Regions from separate parts of the Clostridium facile genome, predicted to be linked through region 1. Evidence: riboswitches for the same ligand, from Rfam matches in the RefSeq annotation. Region 1 holds a riboswitch; the other holds the start of a gene.
The links. Region 1 has a riboswitch for cobalamin ahead of nrdD (anaerobic ribonucleoside-triphosphate reductase). Riboswitches for the same ligand answer to the same signal wherever they lie in the genome.
Positions count from the first base shown of each region.

Region 2: linked by a shared signal. The riboswitch ahead of H8Z77_RS08910 (hypothetical protein) and the one ahead of nrdD (anaerobic ribonucleoside-triphosphate reductase) in region 1 are both predicted to bind cobalamin.

Region 1 is NZ_JACOQK010000001.1:76,144-83,353, reverse strand. It holds gene nrdG (anaerobic ribonucleoside-triphosphate reductase activating protein) at 1-100, opposite strand, end outside; gene nrdD (anaerobic ribonucleoside-triphosphate reductase) at 139-2,268, opposite strand; cobalamin riboswitch at 2,437-2,614, opposite strand; gene H8Z77_RS00285 (family 78 glycoside hydrolase catalytic domain) at 3,037-7,210, opposite strand, start outside.
Region 2 is NZ_JACOQK010000001.1:2,138,103-2,145,312, forward strand. It holds gene H8Z77_RS08905 (DUF4430 domain-containing protein) at 1-485, opposite strand, end outside; gene H8Z77_RS08910 (hypothetical protein) at 655-1,962, opposite strand; cobalamin riboswitch at 2,138-2,335, opposite strand; gene lepB (signal peptidase I) at 2,465-2,974, opposite strand; gene sigK (RNA polymerase sporulation sigma factor SigK) at 3,164-3,868, shown strand; gene H8Z77_RS08925 (1-propanol dehydrogenase PduQ) at 4,052-5,203, shown strand; gene H8Z77_RS08930 (FIVAR domain-containing protein) at 5,643-7,210, opposite strand, start outside.

The DNA.
Region 1 (7,210 bases):
GATATTCTTCATTAAAACACCCTTTACAGTGAAAGCGGCATCCTGTTACAAATAGTGTAGAACGGATACCAACTCCGTTTGCCACATCATATTTCCGTATCTGTGCGTAACGAATTTTAAGCTTCCCCCTTTTTTGAATTATAAATGTAGTACCCTTTGTTTCATCTCTTTGGTTTTTCCTTCATTCCAGAAATGAAGTCCTAAATAACCGCAAGTACGACGTACTACTGTCAATTTGTTCTGGTCACGATTTCCGCAGTTTGGACATTCCCACTGGTTATCATCATTGATTTTAATCTCCCCATCATAACCACAAACATGGCAGTAATCTGATTTAGTATTAAATTCAGCATACTGGATATTATCATAAATAAATTTTACCAATTGTTCCAGTGCTTCTAAATTATCCTGCATATTTGGAATCTCAATATAAGAAATGCAGCCACCTGTACTAATTTTCTGGAACTGGCTCTCAAACGCCAATTTAGAAAATGCATCAATTGGTTCCCGTACATCTACATGATAAGAATTGGTATAGTAACCTTTGTCAGTAATATCCTTAATGTTTCCAAACTTTTCTTTATCAATTTTAGCAAAACGGTAGCAAAGATTTTCTGCAGGAGTGCCGTATAGCCCAAAACCAATGCCTGTTTCCGCCTTCCATCTGTCCACAGTATCTTTTAAGTGGTGCATTACTTTTAGCGCAAATTCCTGGCCTTTTTCACTGGTATGGCTTTCTCCAATCATCAGCTTCGTCATTTCATAAACACCAATGTACCCTAGTGACATGGTACAGTATCCATTTTCCAATAATGGGTCAATGGTATCTTCTGCATCCAAACGAGCGATTGCACCATCCTGCCAATGAATTGGAGAAACCGCTGCTTTTGTCCCCTTTAGTAGTTTATGTCGACATAATAAAGCTTCATAGCAAAGGTCTAAACGGCGATCCAATAAACGCCAGAATTTCTTTTCATCTCCATGGGAAATGATAGCAATTTGAGGCAGGTTTAAAGAAACAACACCTGCGTTAAAGCGCCCTTCAAATTTCACATCACCATTTTCGTCCGTCCAAGGAGATAGGAAAGAACGGCACCCCATGCAACTGAATACATTTCCATCATAAATCTGCCGCATTTGTTTCGCGGAAATATAATCAGGATACATCCGTTTTGCACTACATGGAATCGCGTAATCACGGGTAATATAGTCATATTTTCCACCTTGTAAACAGTTGTTTTCATCCAATACATAAACTAACTTTGGAAAAGCTGGGGTTACAACTACTCCCTGACGGTTTTTTATTCCCAGAAGGCGTTGACGGAGAATTTCCTTAATAATCAAAGCAACTTCCCGTTCATATTCATAGCCTTCTTCAATATGCATGAATATCGTTACAAATGGTGCCTGACCATTGGATGTTTGTAATGTATTAATTTGATATTGGATAGTTTGCACCCCAGATTTTAACTCATCCATCATTTTATCTTCCGCCAGCTCTTTACACAAAGCTTCATCATAGCCTTTTTCTTTAAAATGGCGGTATGCTTTATCATGAGTACGGCGAAGATATTTTCCTAAATGTTTGATATTTACCGATTGCCCACCATATTGACAGGATGCAACCTGTGCCATAATCTGCGTCATAACAGTACAAGCAGTTTGAAAACAGGTTGGAGACTCAATCATAGCATCGTTGATAACAGTTCCATTATCCAACATATCCTCAATATTAATTAAACAGCAGTTAAACATTGGGCTCATGGAATAATCCAGATCATGGTAGTGTAAAATACCGTTTTGATGCGCCTGTACAATTTTAGTTGGCAACAAAATCCTTTGTGTAATATCTTTGGAAACCTCACCGGCAATCAAATCACGCAAAGTAGAATTCAGTACAGGATTTTTGTTGGAATTGTCCATTGCTACCAGATAGTTTGTGCCTTTTAATAAACCTAAAATTTCGTCGTCTGTCGTGTTAATAGAACGCTTATATTCCTGGATTGCACGGTAACCTTCGTAGCTTTTCGCAGTTAATTCCTGCCCTTTTTGAATCAACTTGCTATAAACGGCATTTTCAATTTCCCGAATCGTAATATCATCAATCCTATTTGCTGCTTGCAGTTCAATTTCATCTGCAATAATAGCAGCGGAATCCTCATCAATAATACCGCTCCCATAGCTCATAGCTTTCATAATTGCATTATAAATTTTTTGTTTGTCAAACGCAACAACTCTGCCATCCCGTTTAATTACTTGCGTGTTCATGAGTTTAACCCTCCTACTTTGTATTTTTTAATTGTACCCTATATTGCATTGTATTGGCGCTTGATTGCCCAATCGGGTCGCCAATAAATGGCACAAAAAAAGCATACCCTGAAAAAGGCATGCCTACAGAAAATATTTCATACCAGCATACCTGTTGCCATGACCCGTAGCAACTGGATGATACAGACGGATATTCTGACTTAAGGTTTCATACAAATATAACGCCTTCCCAGAAAACCAGTGGCAAATGCTATATTTAACCCTATCACAGCGGCGGCACCGTTCAGGAATTTCACCTGAATTCCCCGTTATACTCTGTATACAGATTTACAACACCACAATATGTAGTTGTTTTATAAAATTATTACAATATATATTGTAACACTATTTTATCTTCTGTCAATAGCAAAAAAGTTTTTCAGCATTTCGCACCATAATAAGTATAAACCTAGGGTAAGATTTGGCCAAAGGTTAGGAATTTATTTTTATATATACAAAAGGCTAAAATTTGACAATCAAAAAAACAAATACTCCTTGTTGATTTATTTATATATACCTTTCTTCCAAACAATTAAATATTTACAAATAATTTGCTGCTAGTTTCACTTATATCATTTTCTATATATAATAAAACAACTAGTGTTGTAAAAATAAAATGTGTAGTTATCCAATGCTATACCCGATTATAAAAAATATAGAAAAAAGGCCCAGTAAATTACTGAGCCTTTTGGTTTTAAAATTCGATTTTCAAATTAAGAAATATCAAATTTATTTGTTGTGTTTTTTGCGCAGTGCAATTACAGATGCACCTGCGATACTTAACAGAGCCAAACCAGCAATTGGAGCAACATCGCCTGTTTTTGCTGCGTTTGCTTTCGTTGTTGTACTTTCTTGACCTGTTTGGGTTGTATTATCAACAGTATTATCTTCTGCTGTGTTGTTATCCACTGCTACCAGTCCGCTCATTGCAGCCTGTACGTTTGCTACTGCTGTATCTACTTCTTCCTGAGTTGCATTTTCATTTGCCAATACATCATTTGCTTCTGCAACTGCTGCTGACAATACTGCATAGCTTTCTGCTGTATATGCGTTTGCATCTACATCATTTGCTTTTGCCACAACTTCTTCCAGGATAGATTTATCCGCTTTGTATCTCAGGTTTAACATTGCGTTCAACAGATTAGTTTCTGCTGTTTCGATTTCTGCTTGCATTGCGTTATCTTTATCCGCAATCAATGCTTCTGCCGCTGCCAATGCTTCTTTAAATTCTGCTTGGCCAGCTTCTACATATTTGCTTAAATCAAATTCTTTTGCTGTAGCTACCAACTGTTCCAAAGAAGTAATATCGCCTTTTACAAAGCCTAATTTATGGATTTCTGTCATCAATGCTTTCCATGCTGCATCTACTTCTTCCTGGGTTGCCGCATTGTTTTCTGCTACTTTCTGTGCTGCTGCCAATGCTTCATTGAAAGATTCCTGTACATCTTTAATCACATTGTTAAATTCTTCACTGTTTGCTGCATTTTCCGCATATGCGATTACTTTATTCAGGATATCTTTATTGGATTCTACTGGTGGTTTTGGAGTTTCTACATTTGGAGAGTTGTAAACTTCCATTTCGGATAATTGCAGGTAGTAATAACCAAAGTCTGTTACTTTTGGATTCAAGTTATATGCGTACAGTTTTACATATTTTGCGTCAACTTCATCAAAACTGAATACGATTGGACCATAACTTGGAACTGGATAATCTTTTTCAGATGCTACAGTTGTCCAGTCTTGTCCATTGGTGGATACCTGGATATCAAATGTTTTTGGGAAACCATAGCAAGTTCCAGGAGTGGATGGGGATTGTGTTGGAGCGTAGAATACAACAGAGTTGATTTTTTGTACTTCGCCTAAATCTACGCTTACCCATTCCTCATGGTCTTTGGTACGAACTTCACCAACATCACTGGAGTAACCAGTATATTCGCCTTTTTCAGTCAGATTTTTACGGTCGCCATCTACTAAGAAGGCTTTACCCCAACCCCAATCTGGGCTTTCATAAGTAGAACGAGCATCTACTGCTCCATTCTGAGCATAGTTTTCATATTTATTGGCATCTAAGTCAGCAATTGCTTTTTCCAAATTCGCTTTTAATTGATCCAACTCTTCATTGGTTTTATTAATATCACCACAAGCTTCTTCTGCTGCTGCCAAAGCGTTATTGAATGCATCAATATATTCTTGTGGGTGAGCAACTGGGTTTGGACTTTCTGCATTTGCTACCAATTCTTTCAAAGCTTGTCTGCTTTGATTAATATGTGTTTTTACTTCTTCAATCGCAGCTAAAACTTTTTCAGTCATAGTATCAATTGCAGTTTGATCTGCTGTTGAGTCGTTTACTAAAGCTTCTGCTTCATCAATAACAGCTCTGAATGTTGCCCAAGCATCTGCATCATAATCAATTTGGTCTAATCCATTTGCCTGGTTGATTGCAATCTTCAAATCCAAAGTATCAACAGCATTTTCATCTTTCACTACAGAAGTAGAGAACTGATAGGAGCCTGAAGTTACTGTCAAATAAGTTTTACCGTCTTTTGCTTCAGAATTCAAAATACCTTCTACACCTTTGCCTACTGCTACTTTATCAACAGAATCAGATGGTAAAATAACAGTTGCTGTAGAACCTACTGGAACTGTGATATCAAAGGTAGCATTGTTGCCATCCCAAGTCCAATTACTAGTGATAGTACCACGAACAGTATCAACAGAAACATTTGCGTAATCTTGTGTACCGCCTACCATTGGTTCAATAGTAAAGGTCTTGTAGCCATCTTTCATATCTTTGATACCACCAATGCCTTTAAACAGCCATTCGTCATAGGTACCTAAGAAATAGTGGCCCAAAGAACGGGAAGTATCTTCCCACATTTCCCACAGGGAAGTTCCGCCTTTATGGTTTGCCATATAACCCCAGCTTGGATAAGAAGTTTGTTCTAAAATCTTGTAAGCTACATCAGCATAGCCGTTTTCGCTTAAGACTGGCAAAATCAGTTCTGTACCAACACAACCGGTATCCAAGTGATAATTTTTATCTCTAATATCTTTTACCAGATTGAGCAATACACCTTCTTTGTATTCTTCTGGAACCAAACCAAATGCCAGAGGAACCAAGTTAGAAGTTTGACGGTATTTGCTTCTGTGTGGACCAATATTGCTCCAAGTTGTTGTCTCATAAATTTGCTGTTCTGGACGATAGAATTTAGCGTTGAATGCTTCATAAATATTAGCCATTGCTTCACGGTATTCAGCAGCATCTTCCGGTTTATTTAGTTTATCTGCCAAGTCAGCCATAACACTTAATAGGCGGTAAGCAAAACCGGTACCAGCGATACCACTACCTTCGTTTGGACTCTCACTATATTGTAAGCCAGAGTTTTCATCGCCTTGACCCATTGGGGATACCCAGTCAGCCAGCTGCCCATCACTCCATGTCCATCCATTGCTCTTGCTATATTCAATATCTTTTAGCGCCAATTCTCTCATTGCTGGATATTGTTCTTCAATGTAGCTTTCAATACCATAAGTATCCCACATTTGGTCTACACCAAACACAAAGATGGAATTCCATACAACAGTATTGTCATTTCCCCATCCCTGTGTTGGAACCATGTTTGGAACATTGCCCAGTTCATCCTGGCAGTCTTCCATGGTTTCAATAAATTGGGTTAACATATTTTCATAGCCATAGTTATAGGACATTGTTTGTAAAGCAACGTTAGCATCACCAAGCCAACCATTTTTCTCCCATACTGGAGTATCAGTTGGTTTGCCCTGCATATTGTTCGACATGGTTGTCATCATCATATCATGCAGATGGTTAATCAGTTCATTAGAACTTTCAAAATGACCTGTGATTTCCATATCATTGCTAGTACGATAGCAAACAATATCTTCTGCTTTTAGTTCTCCTGGATAGTTATCAATCTGAACGTATTGATAGCCCTTATAGCTGAATTTAGGTTCAAAGGTTTCAGTTTCTCCACCTTTACAGATGTAGTTATCCTGTTGGTTGTAAGCTTTTGGCCACCAACCAGAGTTAACACCATCTTTACCACCTAATTTTTGAACAGTACCATCGCTGTTCAATTTTTCACCATAAGTAATGGTTACTTTCTGGCCGGGTTCTGCATTATGCATGTTCAGTTTAATCCAACCAGCCAGCATTTCAGGAACATATAAAACATAGGAGCCATTATCCAGTTTTTTCACTTGATCCTGGGATAATGTAATCGACTTGGTACGACGGATTGGTTCCATTACCTGAGCAGTCAATGCACCTGCTGGGGCTTTCATTTCCTGAGCTGGAGCCCAACCCTCTTCATTATAGTTTGCCTGATCATAACCTGTTAGTTCTTTACGGGCATCATAAGTTTCACCATAGTAAATACTATTTGTTGTAATTGGACCATCTTTGGTAGCTTTCCAGGTCTCATTATCAGTAGTAATTGTTTGATGGGTGCCATCGGTGTATTCAATATCTAATTCCATACGGAGTTTTGGATCATCTCTCCAGGCAGCAGATTGCCAGTTCCATACAGAACAAGTTTCATTATAGAAGCTATTCCCTAACTCAATTCCAATTGCGTTATTACCTTTCTTTAATAGATTAGTTACATCAAATGTACGATACAAAACGGTTTGAGTGTATTGGGTATTTGCTGGATTCATAACAGAATCATCCGGCAATTGGCCATTGATCTTCATTTCAAAGAATCCTAGACCAGCAACATAAGCTCGAGCGTTTTTGATTTCTTTGCCCTCTTCTGTAGCAAATTCTTCACGCAGTACCGTTGCCGCAAAAGCAGCATCTTCAGGGCTTGGTTCTACGCCTTTTCCCCAAGGAGCTTCTCCATATTTTACAACCTGGTCAGGAACTAACCACTGGCTATCATCA
Region 2 (7,210 bases), 2.1 Mb from region 1:
GGAACATATGGGCGGTATGGTTCCGCTAAATTGTTGTTCCCAACTAACACCTTACACTGTACTGAAATAGTGACCTGGATGGTTTGTGGGGTTTCCGGTGCTTGGGATGGCGTTGTTTCCGCAGGGGGTGCTGCTGGAGTCTGCCCAGATGGCTGTTGTGCGGAATTTGGCTGATCCTCAGATGGTTGGTTTGCCGCAGGCTGGTTTCCGCCTGGTTTGGCGGAAGAGGGCTGTTTTTCATTTCCTGATTTAGAAGATTCCCCTCCTGCTTCTTGACCGGAACCTGAAGTTGGATTATCCTCTATTTGGGACCCCTCTTTCTCTTGATTGAAAGAGGAACTAGATTCTTGGGAAGAAGATGCTTCACTGGAACCATAGGAAGACTCCAGTTTTTTATTATGTTCTTCCACGGTTTCAAATCCTCCACATCCGGCAAAAGAAATCGCAATCATAAGACTTAATAAGAAACAAACAAAACGTTTCATGGTTATGCTCTCCTTTTTCAATGGATTCTGGTTTGTCCTATGAAAAAATAACTTATAATAAATTACTTTTTCATAAGATAAACAGGTTGGAGCCCCCAGTCAGGAGGCTCCAACAAGGTATCAGCTTATCTTTATTTTGGAAATGTCCTTGTTTGGAACAATCCTACTATTATTTCTGTTTTCTGTGCAAAGCAACCAGGGAAACACCAGCTAAGCCACAAAGGGCAACAACAGAAGCTACTCCCATATCCCCTGTCGCTGGAATAGGATGGGAAGATGTTGTACTTTCTGGTTTGGATTCTGGTTTGCTGGAATCTGGTTTCGATCCTGCAACTTCTTTTAAGGTTTGGAGCACTTGTTCCGCTTTTTCCAAATCCGCAATATTGGTTACTTTTGTCTGGAACGCAGCAGGCAAACTATTATACAGTTGGCGTAGCGCAACAATGGCCGATTCGTCTTCTAAATCAATTACTTCTGGTAATTGGCTAATTTTTTCAATTAATTGTTTGTATTGTTGGATTGGAGTATCGAAAAGATCGTATAAACCAACTTTACCATCTACCATTCTCTGGTATGCTAACATAGCCTCCATCCCTTGCTGGGTAGCCATATAGCTATCGCTTCCATTATAGGTAAACGCACCTGGTGTGGTTTCCGATTGAAAGCTTAATACAATATCCACAATGTTTTTACCAGTAGAATCATTTGCGGCTGCTACCGCTTCTGGTCCCGCTAAGCTCAAAGCGGTCAACACTTTTTCCGCAGTGTTGGAAACTGTCATTTTATCCGCTTTTACTTGTTCCTGCAACCATGCTACAGTTTCATCGACTATGGTTTTTACTTCTGGGTCTGTATCAGTATAATCTATCAAAGCAGCTACTACCATTGCTGGGCTATCTGCACCCCAGCTGGCCCCCCATTGGCTGGCGTTATATTCTGTTTTCAAGACATTGATGATATCTTCCGCAAAGGTTTTATCTGTAATTTCATCATCAAATTGGGTTGCTGCAATCAAAACAACTGGTAAGTTGGTATAGTATAATGAGGTAACAGCACTACGGTCCATTGATACCAATTTATCTACTAGATTAAATCCATCTATATTAGTTGGGTCTTCCCCAATCATCGCTAGTGCCAAAGCGTTTGCTGCATAATAAATAGCGCTTTCGGATTTTGTTCCATCCCAATTTTCATATTCCAATTTTCCGGTTTCATGTAATTCAGTAGCAATATTGCTGCGGTATAGTTTAAATAAAATATTATCGCGTTCTACTCCTGCCCGAGCAAGATACATCATATCCCAATAACTGCTTTCATTTGGTTGCTCTGTTTCCATATCATACATTGTTTGCAAATATGCTGCAGTATCCTGGATATCCTGGCTTAAATCCTTTTTTTCTGCCGCGCTGACTGGGAAAGCAAACATCCCAACCATAATTGCCATAGTGGTAAATAAAGCAATTAATTTTTGTTTCATATCCATTTCCTCCATTTTTAGGCAACGCCTTAATTTATGGTGAGGAAGTTTAGAGTATGGAATCCATTCCAATCAAAAAGCCTTTCTGATAGACAGAAAGGCTGACATAACAAAATCAGGCAATACACCTGTTTTTTCTTGATTATGTATCCCCTATCTATTCTCACCAAAAGATAAATGATTCCTGTTATTTATGGATATCCTGACTTACAGTTTCAAACCTAATCCTTCCCCTTCCCGATGGCGCAATAATCAGTGGGATTTGAAGTTTCGTAACTGCTTACAGTAGGTGTGAGCTGTCATGGATTTTCACCATATTCCCGGAAGAAAATCTTCTTCCCAGTAAAACTGCATAAATAACTTACTTTTATTATAATGAAAACATCGGAAAAAAGTCAATAGCTTTCCCGACAAAAAATAATTTTGCCACTAATTTTGGTAAACCAACTAGCCTACCAAGTCATAGAGGCCCATTTTCCAGTTAAAATAACATTTTTTATCACTAATGAATTGCTCCTATCCTCTGAAATGGAAACACACGGAATACAACTTTTCCTAGTAAGGCATCGTTGGAAAAACAGCCAATTTCACGACTATCGCTGGAATGATTCCGGTTGTCCCCCATTAAAAACACCGAATTTTCTGGTACAACAATAGGTGGCATATCTCCATACCAGTTGCCTTCCTTGAGATAATCTTCCTGTTTTACTTTCCCATCTATGAACAATTTACCTTGCTGTATCTCTACTGTTTGTCCTTCTGTTGCAACTACCCTTTTTACCAAATTCACATCAAAATCATTTTCCTTATCTGTAACTACAACATCTCCTGCCTTTGGGGTATACCCTAACTGCCACACAATTACAAAATCACGATCCTGTAAGGTATTTTCCATGCTAGGACCATTTACCAACGAAAAACATGCGACAAAATGGCAAAAAACAAAGATAAAAAGCAATACTGCTAAATAGATCCAATTGTGCTTCCAAAAATCACGTAATTTTTGACCCATATATTCCCCTTCTTAATATGAATACGATCCTAGTATAAAGGATAATGAATTTATATGACAAATCTATTGATAGAACAAAAAAGTTTTATAAATTACATCATATCCTATGTTGAAACCAATTGGAATTCTGGCGGACATACAACATTCTGTTTTTCCTTTCATAAACTAATAGCAATGGAAAAGGATGTGATGACTTTGCTATTTGAATTTTTCGGAACCATCATCCGGCACTTATGCTATCTGGCATTGCACGTGGAGCGAAATCAGTCGTTTCCAAAACCGCTTTCTGCAAAAGAAGAAAAAGAATGCTTTATGAAAATGGAACAAGGAGATACCAATGCCCGTAACCGTTTAATTGAGCATAATCTCCGTCTCGTAGCCCATATTATTAAAAAATACTATGCCTCTACCGATGACCAGGATGACCTCATCTCGATTGGAACCATTGGCCTTATTAAGGCAGTAAATACTTTCCATTACTCGAAAGGCACCCGTTTCGCTACTTATGCCTCTAGATGTATAGAAAATGAAATTCTAATGCATTTTCGGAATTTAAAAAAGACTGCTGGCGATGTTTACATAAATGATGCGATTGATACTGATAAGGATGGAAACGCACTGTCACTGCTGGATATTATCGCAGATGAAACCGATATGGCTGATATGGTAGATTTAAAACTGCAATCGGAACAGCTTTATCAAAGTGTTCGAAAATTACTTTCTCCTAGGGAACAAAAGGTTATTTGTATGCGATATGGCCTTAATGGAAACCGCCCAATGACACAACGGGAAGTTGCCAGTTTCTTAAAGATTTCACGTTCCTATGTTTCCCGGATAGAAAAAAAAGCTCTAGAACTGCTACGGGACGGGGTAAAAAACGATTTTACAGATTAAATTAACTTAGAAATAAGGGTTGAATCTTTTAAATAAAAATATCCTTTTTTTTATGACAAATTTTTTACATCAAAAAATAGAATTTTCTTTGACAATGTTTTGACATTAGCTTGTATATGGAGTATAATATAAATTAGATTCTTATCTTTTTCGGAATTTTCTAAATAGTAAGGAGAGAAAATTATGAGTTCTTTTGCTGTAAAAACAAAAGTTTTTTCAGGCGTAGATGCGTTTGAATATCTAAAGGGCTATCCAATCCAAAATGTATATATTATTACTGACCCATTTGCAGCTTCTTCTGGCATGATTAAAAACCTGACCGATGTTCTGGATCAGATGGGAGCAAAATATACTGTTTTCAGCGATGTTGTTGCTGATCCACCAATGAATGTTATCATCGATGGTATTGCCCAGGCAATGGAAGTAAAACCAGATTCCATCATGGCGATGGGTGGCGGTTCTGCGATTGATACTGCAAAAGCAATCAGCTATTTTTACATGAAAATCGCTCAGGTTCCAAAACCATTCTGTGTTGCTATTCCTACTACATCTGGTACTGGTTCTGAAGTAACCGCATTTGCAGTTGTTTCTGATAAAGAAAAAAATGTAAAATATCCATTGGTTGATGATATTATGCTGCCAGATGTGGCAATCCTCAACCCTAAATTAACCTTAAGCGTTCCACCGGCTGTTACTGCAGATACTGGTATGGACGTTTTAACCCATGCGATTGAAGCTTATGTTTCTACTGGTGCAACTGATTTTTCTGATACATTAGCAGAAAAAGCCGTACAGATTATTTTTAAATATCTGCCAATGGCGTATGATAATGGAAATGATATTCATGCGCGTGAAAAATTACACAACGCTTCCTGTATGGCTGGCATGGCATTTAATAACGCGAATTTGGGAATCAACCATTCCATTGCCCATGCAATCGGCGCTAAATTCCATGTTCCACATGGCCGTGCCAATGCAATTATTTTACCGTATATTATTGCATTTAATGCTGGTATGCGTGTAATTTCCAAAGAAGATTGTTCTTATGCTATGAGAAAATACGCAAAATTAGCCCATTTAATGGGTGTCGGTGCAGGAAGTAATCGCCAAAGTGTAAAGAACTTTATTCAATTAGTAGAAGGATTAATTGACGCTTTGGGTATTCCAGTAAGTTTGAGAGATCAGGATATTAATGAAGATGATTACAAAGGGTTCCGCAATATTATTGCAGAAAATGCAATGGCGGATGCTTGTACTCCTTCTAATCCACGTGTTCCAACCACTCATCAAATCCGTGAACTGTTGGATATGTGCTATTATCATACTGCATTATAATAAACAAAAAATAAAAGACCGTATCGGTTAGGTACGGTCTTTTTTATTAGTATAAACTTTATTTTCCTGTTTCAACTGCATGGTTTATTTAAGAAATAAGATAAAAAATCAATTTTTAAGCCATATACATTGATTGTTAATATCTGTATAGGCGATATAAACTCTTCATATTACATGTAATATGAAAATATTTTACTTGTACTGATATAATTTAACATTTAAATAATAGGAATTGTTTGTTAAGTATTTTTAAAATACTGCCTAAATTATTGTACTTAGATTCATTTTTTAACAATAATATATTTATTTCTTTTATTTTTTCAACTTTTAATTTGTTGAATGTTTAAAAAATGCTATTGAATAACATTATATTGAAAATTTCACAAACATAGAAACAAAACTGAAAGCCTTAATAAGGCTTTCAGTTTTGTTATTATAACTATTTTTTCTTACGGGTAATCAGGATTGCTGCACCTGCTACTGCCAATACTGCCATACCTGCGATTGGGGCAATGTCCCCTGTTTTTGCTGCGTTCGCTTTGGTTGTTGTGCTTTCCTGTCCCGTTTGGGTAGCATTGTTGTTGGTAGTTGGTGTTTCAGTTTCTGTTCCTTCTACTGCTACTAAACTATCCATTGCAGCCTGCACAGATTGTACTGCTACGTCTACTTCTTCCTGAGTTGCGTTTTCATTTGCTAATACTGCATTCGCATCTTTTAATGCCGCTTCCAGTACTGCGTAGCTTTTTGCTGTGTATACATTCGCATCTATCTGATTTGCTTTTGCTACTACTTCTTCCAGGATAGATTTATCTGCTTTGTATCTCAGGTTCAACATTGCGTTTAACAGCTTATCTGCTACTTCATTGATTTCCGCCTGCATTGCGTCTCCGTCTTTGTATACGCTCTGAGCTGCTTCCAATGCTGTGGTAAATTCCGCTTGACCTGCTTCTACATACTTACTCAGGTCGATTCCTTCTGCTGCTGCGATCAAGCTTGCTAACTCTGTTTTATCGCCTGCTACAAATCCCAACTTATGGATTTCGTTTAGCAAGGTTTTCCATGCTGCATCCACTTCTTCTTGAGTTGCTGCATCATTTTCTGCTACTGCTTTCGCATTTGTCAATGCTTCATCAAAGGATTTTTGTACACTTTCGATGGCATTATCATATTCACCACTTGCTTTTGCTGCATCTGCGTATTCGATAATAGAATTTAAGATGCCTTTATCTGCTGTTTCCTGTGGTGTCGCAGAAATGACAACCTCTGTATATGGGCTTAATATAACCGAGGTCAATCCCAAAGAAATTGGATCAGTACCATTCATTTGAGGCATGCCACCTTCTGGTGTATACGCCATATTTTCTACCACTGCACGGTTAAACATGGAAGTCGCCAATTTAATAGTAATTTCGTTTTCACCGGCTTTTAGATAGCCGCCTAAATCGACAGTATCGGTGATGTTATCAATGTCTGGGATTGTCATACCATTAATAGAGATTTCTGTTACCTGGTCATGGTTATATGCAAACTTCATGGTTGCGCCATTTTCGCTGGTCCAGTTTTCTGGTAAGTTAAATTTTTTGGTGTAATATCCAATACCAATCACATTTTGCATAGAAGCTACACCTAATTGTTGTAATTGTTCTTCAGTCACAGGAAGGTCTTTCCAATCACCCAAAGCAACATTATCAAAGTTTACTGTGGTAACAACGGATTTGCTTGGGTCTTTATACAATGGATAGGTTGGTTCTACACCTGGAATCATTTCATCCTGTATATTATCAGTAGACTTGTCTGGACCCCAACTTTGTAGTTCTAGGCTCCATCCTTCGCCGCTTAAATCGATATCTTCAAAATGGTTATTGATGGTTGTAGATTTTGTGGATCCATCTGATAGGGTAGTTTCATAGGTTCCAGTTTCGTTGGAACGCAGGGTGATCTCTCCATCTTTATTATATTGTACCGTACCGCCAGTTTTAGAAACCGCATGCACATCCTGCACTTCAG